2 regions of the Streptacidiphilus sp. PAMC 29251 genome follow, and region 1 is predicted to be linked to the other one. Evidence: riboswitches for the same ligand, from Rfam matches in the RefSeq annotation. Region 1 holds a riboswitch; the other holds the start of a gene.

The links. A riboswitch is a leader RNA that binds a small molecule or an ion and turns the genes downstream of it on or off. The one in region 1 is predicted to bind glycine.
Region 2: it holds a riboswitch for glycine, as region 1 does, so the genes downstream of both, gcvT (glycine cleavage system aminomethyltransferase GcvT) here and gcvP (aminomethyl-transferring glycine dehydrogenase) in region 1, are expected to answer to the same signal.

Annotation. Positions count from the first base shown of each region.
Region 1 is NZ_CM135725.2:2,226,160-2,233,977, forward strand. Features, by position in the region: gene ACXKR8_RS10420 (glutamate--cysteine ligase) at 1-1,008, opposite strand, end outside; gene ACXKR8_RS10425 (hypothetical protein) at 1,422-2,054, shown strand; gene ACXKR8_RS10430 (DUF5999 family protein) at 2,327-2,518, shown strand; partial or broken gene gcvP (aminomethyl-transferring glycine dehydrogenase) at 2,599-5,494, opposite strand; glycine riboswitch at 5,548-5,649, opposite strand; glycine riboswitch at 5,651-5,743, opposite strand; gene ACXKR8_RS10440 (PRC and DUF2382 domain-containing protein) at 5,894-7,177, shown strand; gene ACXKR8_RS10445 (DNA polymerase IV) at 7,223-7,818, opposite strand, start outside.
Region 2 is NZ_CM135725.2:6,962,389-6,970,206, forward strand. Features, by position in the region: gene ACXKR8_RS33220 (L-serine ammonia-lyase) at 1-504, opposite strand, end outside; gene glyA (serine hydroxymethyltransferase) at 686-1,954, opposite strand; gene gcvH (glycine cleavage system protein GcvH) at 1,979-2,356, opposite strand; gene gcvT (glycine cleavage system aminomethyltransferase GcvT) at 2,455-3,576, opposite strand; glycine riboswitch at 3,748-3,871, opposite strand; gene ACXKR8_RS33240 (enhanced serine sensitivity protein SseB) at 3,991-4,785, shown strand; gene ACXKR8_RS33245 (enhanced serine sensitivity protein SseB C-terminal domain-containing protein) at 4,879-5,643, shown strand; gene ACXKR8_RS33250 (ABC transporter permease) at 6,263-7,264, shown strand; gene ACXKR8_RS33255 (ABC transporter substrate-binding protein) at 7,371-7,818, shown strand, end outside.

The DNA of each region.
Region 1 (7,818 bases):
CCGGTTCTCCACCCGGAGGTGCGGCACCCCGTCCAGCACGTCGTAGACCGGGCGGTTCCAGCGGTAGATGGTGCCGTTGTGCAGCTTGAGCTCGCGCAGCGTCGGGATGCCGCCGGCCGCCAGCACCTTCACCGGGTCCTCGTCGTCACAGATCGGCAGCAGCGCCGGGAAGTAGCGCAGGTTCTCCTGGAACAGGTCGGTCACCGAGTCGATCCAGCGCTCGCCGAACCAGGTGATCGGCCGGACGCCCTGGGCCTTCAGCTCGGCCGAGCGGGTGTCGCAGGCCTGCTCGAACAGGATCGGACGGGTCTCCCGCCACAGCTCGTGGCCGAACAGGAACGGCGAGTTCGCCCCCAGCGCCAGCTGCGGCCCGGTCAGTGCCTGGGCCGCGTTCCAGACCGAGGCGAACCGGCCGGGCGTCACCTGGAGGTGCAGCTGCAGCGAGGTGCCGGCGGCCTCGGCGACGATGGACCTGGACTCGAACCTCAGCCGCTCCACCCCCTGGATGTCGAGCTGCATGCCCTCCCCCCGCGCGGCCAGGATCTGGTCGTTGAGCAGCTGGTAGCGGTCGCCCCGGGAGAGGTTGTCGAGGACGGCGTGCTCGCTGGTCAGCGTGGGCAGGATGCCGATGGTGACGATCCGCGCGCCGACCTCGGCGGCCTTGCGGTCGGCGTAGCGGAGCCCGGTGTCGATCTCCTCGCGCAGCTCCTCCAGGACCCGGCCGCCGAGCCGGTGCGGGGCGATGTTGACCTCGATGTTGAACCGGCCCAGCTCGGTCTGGAAGTCGCCGCTGGCGATGGCGTCCAGCACCTGCTCGTTGAGCATCGCCGGGTGCCCGTCCTCGTCGGCCAGGTTGAGTTCGAGTTCAAGGCCCATCCGCGCCCGGGGCCGGTCGAAGCGATGCTCCACCAGCATGGCTCCGAGGGCCTCCTGGCACTGGCTCAGCTTTCTGCGGTAGAGCTGACGGTCCGCCAGTTCGGAACTCCCGGTTGCGACCTTCTCCCCCATGGGCCATGTCCTCCTCGGTCGACGGCGTCCCTGCCCGGCCGTACCCGCGCGTGGGCATCATGCCCAGCCCCCGAGATCGATAGCCCGCCCTCGGGGCATGTGCCAACTCGCTCTGACGTACACAATCGTTCGCGAACCCCACTTGCAGTCGCACACGCTGGGTAGTAGAAGAGTCACGGCGCGCATCCGTTCGTATAGACTCACCCTCACGGGTAGGAGTTGTATGGGGCCATCCGCAAGGGCCCTGATCGACCGGCACCCTCAAGCCACCGCAGCACCGCAAAGCCACGCACCAGCCCCGAATACGCCCCGAGAGCATGTGAGCAGCCACCGGCCACTGGCGCTCGCCCCCGCGTCGGAGGCCCCTCGGCACGTTCCCGCACCGCCTGTCTTGCCCCGAGAGGCGAACCCATATGTCGCTGACGATGCCCCAGCCCCCCGCTGCCGCCCTGCGCGCCGTGATCGGTGCGCTCGACTCCCCGAACGCCGTCCGCGCGGTCCGCACCGCGGCCATGCGGCGCAGGACCGGAGCACTCACCCCGGCCCACCCGCTGCCCGTCCATGTCTTCGACCCGGCCCCGGCGAGGCAGGCGGCGGTACCGGCGACGCTGGAGGCCCGGGAGCTCCCGGTCGCCGCGGCTCCGGCCGGCCTGGCCGGTACCCGGCGCACCGGCTGGCGCTTCCTGATCCGCGAGGAGGAGGAGATCGTCGCCGCGGCGGACACCCATGAGACCGCGGAGGGCCACTCCTTCGCGCACTTCGCCGAGGGGCCCTACCCGCTGGCCACGCTGCGGGCGCTGCAGCAGGCCAAGCAGCACACCGCGGGGTCACCCACCGTGTACCTGCCGCGACTGCTCTCCGTCCCGGGGCACTACATGACCGCGCTCTGGCTGCACCCTGTGCTCGACCGGTCACAGAGCGCCGACCTGCTGATTCCGCTGGCGCCCGCGCCGCTCGGGGTCACCTCGCACCTTCCGCACGACGCCGACGAGCTGCTGTCGCTGCTCTCCCTCGGTGACGGACAGTTGCTGACTGCGACCCATTGACCACCATCGGCCGAACCCGCCAGTAACACCACCCGAAGTGACCATGCCGAGCATGGTCACTTCGTCATGCCCTACCGCAGGAACGGGGCCCGAACGGGTGGTCCCTGAAAGAGAGTGGTGACGCATGTCACCAAACTGCTGCGGAAGTGTCCCCGGCGGTCGACACTGGGAACCAGCGCGGTAAGCATCAGCCTCTACCCGAGAAGCAGGCGGTTCACACCTCCGAAGCGGACCGCGCAGTGATCTGCAACTCTGAATCGAGGGTACGAGCTATGTGCCAGCACCGTCCTGACTGCCCGTCGGCCGACTCCACCGATCGTGAAGCCGCCGTCGTCGTGGCGAGCCACCCCGAACAGGGCTGGAGCCTGCTGTGCAATGGCATCCTCCTGTTCGAGGACACCGGAGAGATCCTTCCCGACGGCCGGGTGATCGCCCCGAACCGCACCCTCGTCCACGCGGCCTGAGCGACGACCGCGAAAGCGGAGGGGCCGCCACCGAACGCTCCGGTGGCGGCCCCTTCTTGCTGCTCTGAACACCTACCCCGCTAGACGTACTCCTCCAGCGGCGGGCAGGAGCAGACCAGGTTGCGGTCACCGAAGGCCCCGTCGATCCGGCGCACCGGCGGCCAGTACTTCTCCGCCGGGTTCACCCCGGCCGGGAACACCGCCTCCTGGCGGCTGTACGGGTGCTCCCACTCGCCGGCCAGCAGCGCGGCCGTGTGCGGGGCGTTGCTCAGCGGGTTGTCGTCGGCCGGCCACTCGCCCGCGCCGACCCGGTCCACCTCGCCGCGGATGGCGATCATCGCCTCGCAGAAGCGGTCGATCTCGCCCAGGTCCTCGCTCTCGGTGGGCTCGATCATCAGCGTCCCGGCCACCGGGAAGCTCATGGTCGGGGCGTGGAAGCCGTAGTCGATCAGGCGCTTGGCCACGTCGTCCACGCTCACCCCGGCCGACTTCGCCAGCGGCCGCAGGTCGATGATGCACTCGTGCGCGACCAGCCCGGCCGGGCCTGTGTAGAGCACCGGGTAGTACGGCGCGAGCCGCTTGGCGATGTAGTTGGCGCTGAGCACCGCGACCTGGGTCGCCCGCTTCAGCCCCTCGCCGCCCATCAGCCGGACGTACGCCCAGGAGATCGGCAGGATCGCGGCCGAGCCCCAGGGCGCGGCCGCGATCGGGCCGACCCCGGTGGCCGGACCGGCCGAGGGCTGCAGCGGGTGGTTCGGCAGGTACGGGGCGAGGTGCGCGCGCACCGCGACCGGGCCGACGCCCGGGCCGCCGCCGCCGTGCGGGATGCAGAAGGTCTTGTGCAGGTTCAGGTGCGAGACGTCGCCGCCGAACTTGCCCGGCTTGGCCAGCCCGACCATGGCGTTGAGGTTGGCGCCGTCCACGTAGACCTGGCCGCCGGCCTCGTGCACGGTGGCGCAGATGTCGGCGATGTTCTCCTCGAAACACCCCGTGCGTGGACGGGTAGGTGACCATCAGCACGGACAACTGGTCCCGGTGCTGCTCGATCTTGGCGTGCAGGTCCTCGACGTCCACGTCACCGTCGACCAGGGTCTTCACCACGACCACCCGCATCCCGGCCATCACCGCGCTGGCGGCGTTGGTGCCGTGCGCCGAGGAGGGGATCAGGCAGACGTCGCGCCCGGCGTCGCCGTTGGCGTGGTGGTAGGCGCGGACCGCGAGCAGCCCGGCCAGCTCGCCCTGCGAGCCGGCGTTGGGCTGGATGCTGACCTTGTCGTAGCCGGTGAGCTCGGCGAGCTGGTCCTCCAGCCCGTGGATCAGGCTCAGGTACCCGGCCGCCTGCTGCTCAGGCGCGAAGGGGTGCACCTCGGCGAACTCCGGCCAGGTGACCGGCTCCATCTCGGTGGTCGCGTTGAGCTTCATGGTGCAGGAGCCCAGCGGGATCATGCCCCGGTCCAGCGCGTAGTCCTTGTCGGCGAGCTTGCGCAGGTAGCGCAGCATCCCGGTCTCGGAGCGGTGCGCGTGGAACACCGGGTGGGTCAGGTAGTCGTCGCCGCGGCGCAGCGCCTCGGGCAGCTTCTCCCCGGCCGCCGCGTCCAGCGCGTCCACGTCGCCGAGCGGTACGCCGAAGGCGGTCCAGACCGCGGTCAGGTCGGCCCTGGTGGTGGTCTCGTCGCAGGAGATCCCGACCAGGTCGGCGTCGACCTGGCGCAGGTTCACCCCGGTCAGCCGGGCCGCGTCGACCACCTCGGCGGCCCGTCCGGGCACCCGCGCGGTGACGGTGTCGAAGAACTCCCCGTGCACCACCTCGACCCCGCCCGCGCGCAGGCCCTCGGCCAGCACCGAGGCGTAGCGGTGGGTGCGGGCGGCGATGTCCCGCAGCCCGTCCGGGCCGTGGTAGACCGCGTACATGGACGCCATCACCGCGAGCAGCACCTGCGCGGTGCAGATGTTGCTGGTGGCCTTCTCCCGGCGGATGTGCTGCTCACGGGTCTGCAGCGCGAGCCGGTAGGCGCGGTTGCCGTCCACGTCCACGGAGACGCCGACCAGGCGGCCGGGCAGGCTGCGGGCGTACTCGGCGCGGACGGACATGTAGCCGGCGTGCGGTCCGCCGAAGCCCATCGGGACGCCGAAGCGCTGGGTGGTGCCGATCGCGATGTCCGCGCCCAGCGAGCCGGGGGACGCGATCAGGGTGAGCGCCAGCAGGTCGGCGGCGACCGCGACGATCGCGCCCAGGCCGTGCGCCTGCTCGATCACCGGAGCGAGGTCGCGGACCGCGCCGGAGGCGCCGGGGTACTGCAGCAGCACCCCGAAGACCCCGCGCTCGACCAGCTCGGCCGGGATGCCGGCGCTGAGGTCGGCGACCACGGTCTGCACGCCCTGCGGCTCGGCCCTGGTCTGGATCACCGCGATGGTCTGCGGCAGGGTGTCGGCGTCGATGACGAAGACCCCGCCCTTGACCTTGCCGACCCGGCGGGCCAGCGCCACGGCCTCGGCGGCGGCGGTGCCCTCGTCCAGCAGCGAGGCGCCCGAGGTGGGCAGCCCGGTCAGGTCGGAGACCACGGTCTGGAAGTTGATCAGTGCCTCCAGCCGGCCCTGCGAGATCTCCGGCTGGTAGGGCGTGTACGCGGTGTACCAGGAGGGGTTCTCCAGCACATTGCGGAGGATCACCGGCGGGGTGAAGGTGCCGTGGTAGCCGAGCCCGATCATCGAGCGCAGCACCTGGTTGCGTCCGGCCAGCTCCCGCAGCTCGGCCAGCACCTGGGCCTCGGAGCGGGCGGCGGGCAGGTCCAGCGCCTCCAGGCTGCGGATCGCGCCGGGGACGGCGGCGGCGGTGAGCTCGTCCAAGCTGCTGTAGCCCACCTGGGCCAGCATCTTCGCCTGGGCGTCGGCGTCCGGGCCGATATGGCGGCCCTCGAAGGGACTTGACTGCTCGAGCCCGGCGAGCCCGGTGCGGGGGGAAGTCGGGGAAGTCATGGCGGGGAAGCCTCCTGGTCTGACCCGAGTGGCACTGTGGGCGTGCCGGGACGACCTCCCCCTCTGTCATGTGGACCTGAGAGCTTCACCGGCCGCAGCCGGTTTTCACCGTCGGTGAGGGTCCGCGTACACGGATTCCTGCTTTCCAGAGTTGACCTTGCACGCACGGTACGGATGCCTGAGAGATTCCGGGGAGGAGTTGCTCCTTCGGCGCCGCCAGCGATGCACGGACTCTCCCGCGCGTGCTCGACCGGTCAACGCCAAGACTATCAGCGCCCCTCGAGGCGCCCTCGAATGGCGCAGCGACACACCCGCACGGCCCCCGGGGCTCGACAAATCGATCTTTATACCTTTTCGTATGAGTTGACCATCTATGCGTCGTGAGGAGTGGATCGAGCCGTGCAGACCGAAATCGACCCCAGGGACCTGATCGGCCACAAGGCTGTGGACCGCAACGGCGACAAGATCGGCACCGTGGACGAGGTGTACCTCGACGACGCCACCGGCCGCCCCGAGTGGGCCGCCGTCCGTACCGGACTGTTCGGTCGCGACGCCTTCGTACCCCTGACCAGCAGTGAGTTCATCAGCGACGAACTGCGCGTCCCCTATGAGAAGTCGCAGGTGAAGGACTCCCCCGACTTCGGCGTGGGCCAGCACCTCTCCCCCGAACAGGAGCTCCAGCTGTACCGCTACTACGGGTTGGACGTCCCGCACAGCGACAGCGGTTCCGGCACCGCCGCGGCGGCGGCAGCGGCCAAGACCAGCGCTCCGGCCGCGACCACCACCGCTGCCCAGCCCGTGGTGGCAGCACCGGTGGCAGCGGCCGCCGCGGCGACGACGGCAGCCACGGTGACCGGCAGCACCCCGATCGCGCCGCCCGCCCCGCAGGCCACCGCCCCGCAGGCCCCGGCCGCGCCGGCCGCCGACCGGAGCCGCACCGCGGCCTTCATGGCGCCCGCGGCAGGACCCGCCACGCAGACCGCGCCGACCACTCCCACCACGCCGAGCACGCCCAGCACCTCGGCCGCGCCGGTGCCTTCGCTGGCCAAGGCCGCACCCCGGCCCGATCCGCTGACCGACCCCCTGAACGACCCGCTCACCGGTCCGCTCCCCGGCGCCGCCGCGGCGGCGCCCACCACCTCCTCCCCCGCGTCGCTGACCAAGCAGGAGCCGCAGGGCGACCCCGGCCGGGGCGGCGTGCCCGAGCCGATCGAGTTCGTCTGCCGCGAGGAGCGCCTGGACATCTCCACCGAGTGGCGCGTCCTCGGCCAGGCCCGGCTGCGCAAGTACGTGACGGCGGAGCAGGTCGAACGCCGGGTGCCGGTGATCCGCGAGCGGATCCGGGTCGAGCGGGTGCCGGTCGGCGCGGAGGAGCGGGCCCAGCTGACCGACCAGGCGATCGCCGAGAGCACCGAGGAGGTCACCCTGCACGAGCAGCGGGTGATCGTCCGCAAGACGGTGGTCCCGGTGGAGCGGATCCGGCTGGTGACCGAGCGCTTCACCGAGGAGGAGATCATCAGGGACGAGCTGCACCGGGAGCACATCCAGGTCCAGGACAGCACCCGCCCCACCGGACCGAGCCCGGTCCCCGGCTCCGGCCAGCCGGACCAGTCGGCCCCGACCTCCGGACCCTCCAGCTCGACCGGCCGCCCGGACCTCCCCGGCCACGCCATCGGCGCCTGAACCCCAGGGGTGGGGGCGTGACGTCCCCACCCCTGCGCGGCAGCGCTACGCCGCCCCCCGGGCGATCGACGGCGGGTCCACCGGTTCCAGCGCCGGGTCTTCCACCGCGAAGGTGCGGACCCGTCCCGGCTTCGCCCAGGGCTGCTCGAAGCGCACGGTGACCCGCCCCACGCCGCTGCCCTGCACCCAGCCGAGCCCGTGCTCGGTGTGCCGCACGTCCTGCCCCGGCATCCAGCGCCGGCCGGGGACCTCGCTGCTGCCCGGGTGGAACGCCCGCGGCCCGTCCGGCCCGCCGTACGCGGCCTCCGCCGCGGCGGCCCCGGCCTCCGGCTCCACGCCGCCGTCCAGCTCCTCCGCGCCCTCCGCCTCCGCGGCCAGCTCGGCGAAGGCCTCCTCCTCCGCCTCACGCAGGGCCTGGGCCTGGGCGAAGAGGTCCTCCTGGGTGTAGTCGGCGAGACCGGACACGCCCACCCCCAACAGCCTTACTCCGCCGATCAGTTCGACCTGCTCCAGCAGCCGCCGGGCGATCGCCGCGATCACCAGCGGATCGTCGGTGGGCGCGGGCAGGGTCTCGGAACGGGTCAGCGTGGAGAAGTCGAACCGGCGCACCTTGATCACCACGGTCCGCCCGGACCGCCCGG
Region 2 (7,818 bases), 4.7 Mb from region 1:
GTCGTCCGGCTTCACCCGGTCCGCGCCGAGGGCGTCCTCGTCCACCACGAAGCCGCCGCCGACCGAGTAGTAGGTCTTCTCCAGCACCGGAAGGCCGGCCGCGTCATAGGCGCAGAGGGTCATCCCGTTCGCGTGGTAGGGCAGTGACCTGCGGCGGTGCAGGATCAGCTGGCTGTCGACGTCGAAGTCGATCTCCTGGGCGCCGAGCAGCCGCAGCCGCTTCTCGGTCCTGATCCTGGCCACGTCGACGTCGGCCTGGACGATGTCCACGGTCCGCGGCGAGTTGCCCTCCAGGCCGAGCAGCACCGCCTTCGGGGTGCCGTGGCCGTGCCCGGTCGCGCCGAGCGAGCCGAACAGCTCGGCCCGGACCGCGGTGGTCTGCGCCAGCAGGCTCTCGGATTTCAGCCGTCGCGCGAACATCCGGGCCGCGCGCATCGGGCCGACGGTGTGCGAGCTGGACGGCCCGATGCCGATGGAGAAGAGATCGAAGACGCTGATGGCCACGGGGACGCCCTTGTCGTGTGGAGGGTGCGGTGAGTGGTGGGGTACATGCGGCGGGGCACCGCGCCCACTGGTCCAGTGTGCGTGGTGCCCCGCGGTCCCGTCGAAAACAGCCGATCTGCCCGTTGTGCGGGCCTGAACCGACCGGGAGACGGCTGGGTCGGACCTACCGGTCCGGGTGGACCTAGAGGTCCGGGTAGAGCGGGTGCTTCGCGGCGAGCGCGGTGACCCGGGCGGCCAGCGCCACCTGGACCGTGTCGTCGAACGAGGGCTTCAGCGCCTCCGCGATGATGTCGGCGACCTCGGTGAAGTCCTCGGCGCCGAAGCCGCGGGTGGCCAGCGCCGGGGTGCCGATCCGCAGCCCCGAGGTGACCATCGGCGGGCGCGGGTCGAAGGGCACCGCGTTGCGGTTGACGGTGATGCCGACCGAGTGCAGCCGGTCCTCGGCCTGCTGGCCGTCCAGCTCGGAGGTGCGCAGGTCGACCAGCACCAGGTGCACGTCGGTGCCGCCGGAGAGGACGGAGACGCCGGCCCCGGTGAGGTCCGAACGGGTGAGCCGCTCGGCCAGGATCTTCGCGCCCTCGAGGGTGCGCTGCTGGCGGTCCTTGAACTCGTCGGTGGCGGCGACCTTGAAGGCCACCGCCTTTCCGGCGATGACATGCTCCAGCGGGCCGCCCTGCTGGCCGGGGAAGACCGCGGAGTTGATCTTCTTGGCCCACTCGGCCTTGGAGAGGATCACGCCGCCGCGGGGACCGCCGAGGGTCTTGTGGGTGGTGGTGGTGACCACGTCGGCGTAGGGCACCGGGTTGGGGTGCAGACCCGCCGCGACCAGGCCGGCGAAGTGCGCCATGTCCACCATCAGCAGGGCGCCGACCGAGTCGGCGATCCGGCGGAAGGCGGCGAAGTCGAGCTGGCGCGGGTAGGCGGACCAGCCGGCGATGATCAGCTGCGGCTGGTGCTCCTTGGCGAGGCGCTCGACCTCCTCCATGTCGACCAGGTTGGTCTCGGCGTCCACGTGGTACGCGGCCACGTTGTAGAGCTTGCCGGAGAAGTTGATCTTCATGCCGTGGGTCAGGTGGCCGCCGTGGGCCAGGTCCAGGCCCAGGATGGTGTCGCCCGGCTTGATCAGCGCGAACATCGCGGCGGCGTTGGCGGACGCGCCCGAGTGCGGCTGGACGTTCGCGGCCTCGGCCCCGAACAGCTCCTTGACCCGGTCGATCGCCAGCTGCTCGATCACGTCGACGTGCTCGCAGCCGCCGTAGTAGCGGCGGCCGGGGTAGCCCTCGGCGTACTTGTTGGTGAGGACCGAGCCCTGCGCCTCCAGCACCGCGACCGGGGCGAAGTTCTCGGAGGCGATCATCTCCAGGGTGGACTGCTGGCGGTGCAGCTCGGCGTCCACGGCCGCGGCGACCTCGGGGTCGAGCGCATGCAGGGACTGGTTCAGAACCGTCATGGTGGTGTGTCTTCCCTCGGGAGGTCAGGCGCCGGTGTGGGCGGAGTACTCGTCGGCGGACAGCAGGCCCTCGGGGGTGCCGTCGAGGCGGATCTTGAACAGCCAGCCCTCGGCGAAGGGGGCGGAGTTCACCAGCGCGGGGTCGTCCACCACGGCCTGGTTGGCCTCGACGATCTCGCCGCTGGCGGGGGAGTAGAGGTCGCTGACCGACTTGGTCGACTCCAGCTCGCCGCAGGTCTCGCCCGCGGTGACGGCCTGGCCGACCTCCGGGAGCTGGACGTAGACGACGTCGCCGAGCGCGTCGGCGGCGTAGGCGGTGATGCCCACGGTCGCCACGCCGTCCTCAACGGCGGTCAGCCACTCGTGTTCCTTGCTGTATGTGAGGTGCTGGGGGTTGCTCATGGGGTGATTCTCCAGGATGAGGGGTGGTCGGGGCTAAACGGACGGGGCTCCAGCGTCAGCGGGCGGGGCGCCGATCTCGGACGGGCGGGGCGCCAGCCTCAGCGGACGCGCTTGTAGAACGGCAGAGCCACGACCTCGACCGGCTCGTGCGTCCCGCGGACGTCCACGGCCACGGTGCTGCCGGGGACGGCGTGCGCGGCGTCCAGATAGGCCATGGCGATCGGCTTGCCCAGGGTCGGCGACGGGGCGCCGGAGGTGATCGAGCCGATCACCGAGCCGTCGGCGGCGGAGACCACGGCCATCTCGGCCCGGGGCACCCGGCGTCCGGGGGAGACCAGGCCGACCAGCACCCGCGGCGGGTTGACCGCGGCCTCGGCGGCGGCCTTCTCCAGCGCCGCGCGGCCGACGAACTCGCCGTCGTTGGTGGTCTTGTCGAAGCGGACCACCCGGCCCAGGCCGGCGTCGAAGGGGGTGAGCGCGGTGGTCAGCTCATGCCCGTACAGCGGCATCCCGGCCTCGAGCCGCAGGGTGTCCCGGCAGGAGAGCCCGCAGGGGACCAGCCCGGCCGGGGCGCCCGCGGCGGACAGCGCGTTCCACAGGTGCTCGGCGTCGGCGGGGGCGACGAACAGCTCGAAGCCGTCCTCGCCGGTGTAGCCGGTCCGGGCCAGCAGCGCCGGGCGGCCCGCCACCGTGGTCGGCAGCGAGGTGTAGTACTTCAGCCCGGGCAGGTCGGCCCCGGTCAGCGGGGCCAGGATCGCGGTGGCCTCCGGGCCCTGGATCGCGAGCAGCGCATAGGCGTCCCGGTCGTCCCGGACCACCGCGTCGAAGCCCTCTGCGCGGGCGGTCAGCTCGTCCAGGACCAGCTGGGCGTTGGAGGCGTTGGCGACGACCAGGAACTCGGTCTCGCCGGTGCGGTAGACGATCAGGTCGTCGAGGATGCCGCCGTCGGCCGCGCAGATCATGGTGTAGCGGGCCTTGTTCACGGCCAGTGCCGAGACGAAGCCGACCAGCGCGTGGTCCAGCAGCTCGCCGGCCCTGGGCCCGGTCACGGTGATCTCGCCCATGTGGGAGAGGTCGAACAGGCCGGCCCTGGTCCGGACGGCGTTGTGCTCCTCGCGCTCGCTGCCGTAGCGCAGCGGCATGTCCCAGCCGGCGAAGTCGGTCATGGTGGCGCCGAGGGCGCGATGGACGGAGTCGATTGCGGTCGATCGCAGGCTCATCAGGGCTGCTCCTAAGCTCTCAAGGACATGCTGCGGCAGAGCTCCCGCTCTGTCGCTGCGACCTGAGAGCTTCACCGCCACCCCTCGGCTGTGGGTCGAGGGGGACGGCTTGCACCGTTGGTGGGTCGGGCCCGCGCTCCGCGGAGCGCGCCGACCGCTTTCCAGATGTGCCTCGCCCGTGCGGTAGGTGTGCCTGAGAGATTCCGGGGAGGGCTTGCTCCTTCGGCGCCGGCTGCGTCCCCTCCCATGGATGCCATGGAGTGAGTGGACGGCCTGGCTCTCCCGCGCGGGCTGTAACGGCCGGTGTTCAGTTGTTGGGCGTCGCCCATCATCGCACGCCCCGGCCCGATACTGTTTCCGGCAGCAGCAGCGACCAAAAGCAGCAGTGACCACGGCGAAACGGCGGTACGGGCAATGCAGCACCCGACGATCCCGGCACAGGTGCAGGGCTGGCCCGAGAACGAGCTGGAGCAGGTCCTGGTCGCCGCGATCGGCGACCCCGGGGCGACCCCCCGGGTGGTGGAGGTGCTGCGCCGCAGCCAGGTCTGGGTGCCGCTGCCCGGCGGGGCCGGCCAGGAGCCCGGGACGCTGGCGCTGCCGACCACCGAGCTGGCGGGCCAGCCCTTCGTGCCGGTGTTCAGCTCCGAGGACCAGTTCCGCCGGATCGCCGGGAACATGCCGTTCACCATCGCCCCGGTGCGCGAGCTGGCGCAGGGGATGCCGCTGGGCATCGGCATCGTGGTCAACCCCGAGGGCGCGGTCGGGATCCCGATCCCGGCGGCCGGCGTCGCCGAGCTCTGCGGCCGGCCCAGGGAGAGCGGGCTTCGGGGCAGCACCGGTGACGAGGGCCTCCGCACCGTCGAGGGCGCCCGGGTCGGCCTGCGGATCCCCGAGCCGCACCAGGATCCGCTGGAGTTCCTCGCTGCCGCGATCGGCGAACTCGCCCGCACCCCGGTGGTGCTGACGGCCCGTCGGGTGCTGGCGCAGGTCGAGGGGGACCCCGAGAAGCTCTTCGTCGGGGTCGAGCTGGACCGCTGGCAGCCGGAGGACCAGGACGCCGTGGTCCAGGCGCTCGGCCGGGCGCTGGGCGCGGTGCCGCTGCCCTGGGGCCTGGACGTGGTGCTGCTGGACTCCGCGCAGGACCCGGTCGGGGACTGGATGCTGCTGTCCGTGGCGCCGTTCTTCGAACGCGGCCCGTCCGGGTACTAGGCTCACTGTTCGAGCAGCAGCCAGGGGTGGACAGAGGCCACGGGCAGTGGACAAGGCCAGGGGATACGGCCAGGGGTAGGGGAGAGGGTGTCAGTGGTCGGGTCAGCCGGTGCCGTGGGCGGCGGGGCCGTCATCGAACAGGTCCTGCGCGAGGTCGTGCCGGGGCGCTTCGACACCTATGAGTCCCTGCTCCGCGCGGTCGGCGAGGGCCAGGTGTGGATGCTGCTCTGGCACGGCGAGCCCGGCCGCCCCGACGCCCAGTACGGCAACATGGAGGTGGGCGGCGTCGGCTACGCGCCCTGCGTCACCTCCCCCGAGCAGCTCGCCGCCAGCGGCTGGAGCCGTGCCTACCAGGTCAGCCAGGGGCGGGAGATCGCCGCCGCGCTCTATCGCGAGCGCTGGGGCCTGTGGCTTAACCCGCATCAGCCGGGGGGCGGCGTCGGACTGCCCTGGGCCGACCTGCGCCGGATCGCCGGCGGCCTGGACCGGCTGCCGGCCGGCCCGCTGCGGATCAGCGAGCCGCAGATCGCCGCCGACCAGTTCTACGCCCTGTTGAACCAGGCCGCGCACGGCACGCCCGCCGTCCGCTCGCTGCGCCGGGCCTGGGTCGAACCCGCCTGGGGTGCCCCTTATCTGGTGATCGGTCTGGATCTGTACGATTCCAGCCCGCCGGCCGTCGAGTCGGTCCGGCAGATGATGCAGCACGCCCTGTCCGGGGTTCCCGAGGGCGTGGCGGTGTCCACGGTCGCGATGTCCGACCCCTTCGACCCGGTGGCGCTCTGGCTCCAGGTCCGCACCGCTCCCTTCTTCGACCGCCCGGTTCCCGGCGGCGGCGGATACGGCTACCCCCGGATCTGACCAACCCTCAGTCGGTAGCGCTCCGTGACATATCGAAAGGGTCTCGAAGCGCCTGGTTTCGGGCGCCCGGAACAGGGTGACACCCGCTCCAGTGGTGTCAGAGGAGCGCCTGACCTGCGGGAACGTAATCTGCACGCGTAGATCCAGGCCGAGGGGCCCGTGTAACAGGCGTGTGAAGAGAGGTATTCGCAGGTCCTGGGCATGTATCGATGCAGATCACGGTTAGGCAACCTTTGAGTAGGGGGTCTGGCGGAGGTCGTCATCGGTGTTGAAGAGTGGCGCCGCGGGTGGTGGGTCGAGGCTGCCTCACAACCTGCACGCACAGGGCGACTTCGGACCGTTACCGGGAATGGGGTCGCACGAGTGTGGAACGGGGTGAGATGTCCGGTTCGTCCGGCCAGCTTGAGTTCTATCTGCTAATGCGACTAAAACTAGTCACTCGAACGCTTTGTCAGTGAATGCCTGGCTTATCGTCACCGCAATCTCGTTCCAAAGCACTTGGCACCAACTGTGAACTGCGACCTCGTCGGTCGGTCCGCGTCCCGATCGGGGCTCACGACCAGGCGGGTCGACCGGGCACCGTGTGCCGGTCACCACCGGCTTGGGGGTCTATCCACTCATGACTGCGCCACTTCACGACTCCGGCACCGCGACCCTGGAGGTCGATGCCGACTCCGCGATCGTCCCGGAGAAGATCCTCGGCCGCTCACCCGGCCGGATCGCCTGGGAACGACTCAAGCGCGACAAGGTCGCCCTGGGTGGCGGGGTCATGGTCCTGCTGCTGCTCCTGGTGGGCATCCTGGCGCCGCTGCTGACCGCCCTCGAGGGACAGAACCCGGACGATTTCCACCCCAAGGAGCTGGACTTCGGGGACATCGGAATCGGCCTGCCGCGCGGTTCGGTCGGCGGCATCGGGGCCTCGCACTGGCTGGGCGTCGAGCCCAGCACCGGTCGTGACATCTTCGCCCGTGTCGTCTACGGCGCTCAGATCTCGCTGATCGTGGCCTTCGGCGCCGCACTGCTCGCGGTGGTCATCGGTGTGCTGCTGGGCATGGCGGCCGGCTTCATCGGCGGCTGGGTGGACACTGCCATCAGCCGCAGTATGGACGTGCTGCTGTCCTTCCCGCAGCTGCTTTTCTCCATCGCGCTGGTCTCGGTGGTCCCCGAGAAGGTCTTCGGCATGGGTGGCAGCACCCCACGGATCTTCGTGCTGATCTTTGTCATCGGCTTCTTCGGCTGGCCCTACATCGGACGCATCGTCCGGGGCCAGACCCTGTCCCTCCGAGAACGCGAGTTCGTCGAGGCGGCCCGCAGCCTGGGCGCCGGACAGATCCACATCCTGCTCAAGGAACTGCTGCCGAACCTGGTCGCGCCGATCCTCGTCTACACGACGCTGATGATCCCGACGAACATCCTCAACGAGGCGGCGCTGAGCTTCCTCGGAGTGGGTGTGAAGCCGCCGACGCCGTCGTGGGGGCAGATGCTCTCGGACTCGATCTCGTACTACACGGTCGATCTCCCCGACCTGCTGATCCCCGGCCTGGCGATCTTCATTACCGTCCTCGCCTTCAACCTCTTCGGCGACGGGCTGCGTGACGCCCTGGATCCCAAGGGCAACTAAGACGTCCGATCCCGGGTCCCGATCCGGGAACGGCATATTTCACATCTGACCAGGGAATCCCGTCCTGGTCACTCTCGGAGGTTGACACCCAGTGAACAAGCGGACTATGGCACTCGTGGCCACCGGCGTGGTCGGACTCATGACCGTGACCTCGGCGTGTGGTGGCAGCAAGGGCGGCAGCAGCAGCCCGTCGAAGACCGGTGGCTCCACCTTCAACGCTGCGGCCACCAGCATCGTGAACCCGTCCACCAAAAAGGGCGGCACGCTCCACCTGCTGAGCACCCAGGACTTTGACTCGCTCGACCCGGCGATCGCCTACTACGCCTTCGCCTGGAACATGCAGCAGCTCTACACCCGCACCCTGGTCGCCTACCCGATGAAGCCCGGTGCGGCCGGCCTGCAGCTGGCCCCCGACCTGGCCACGGCGATGCCGACCATCTCGGCGGACGGCAAGACCTACACGTTCAAGCTGAAGACCGGCATCAAGTTCGACGACGGCAACCCCATCACGTCGAAGGACATCAAGTACGGCATCGAGCGCACCTTCGCGCAGG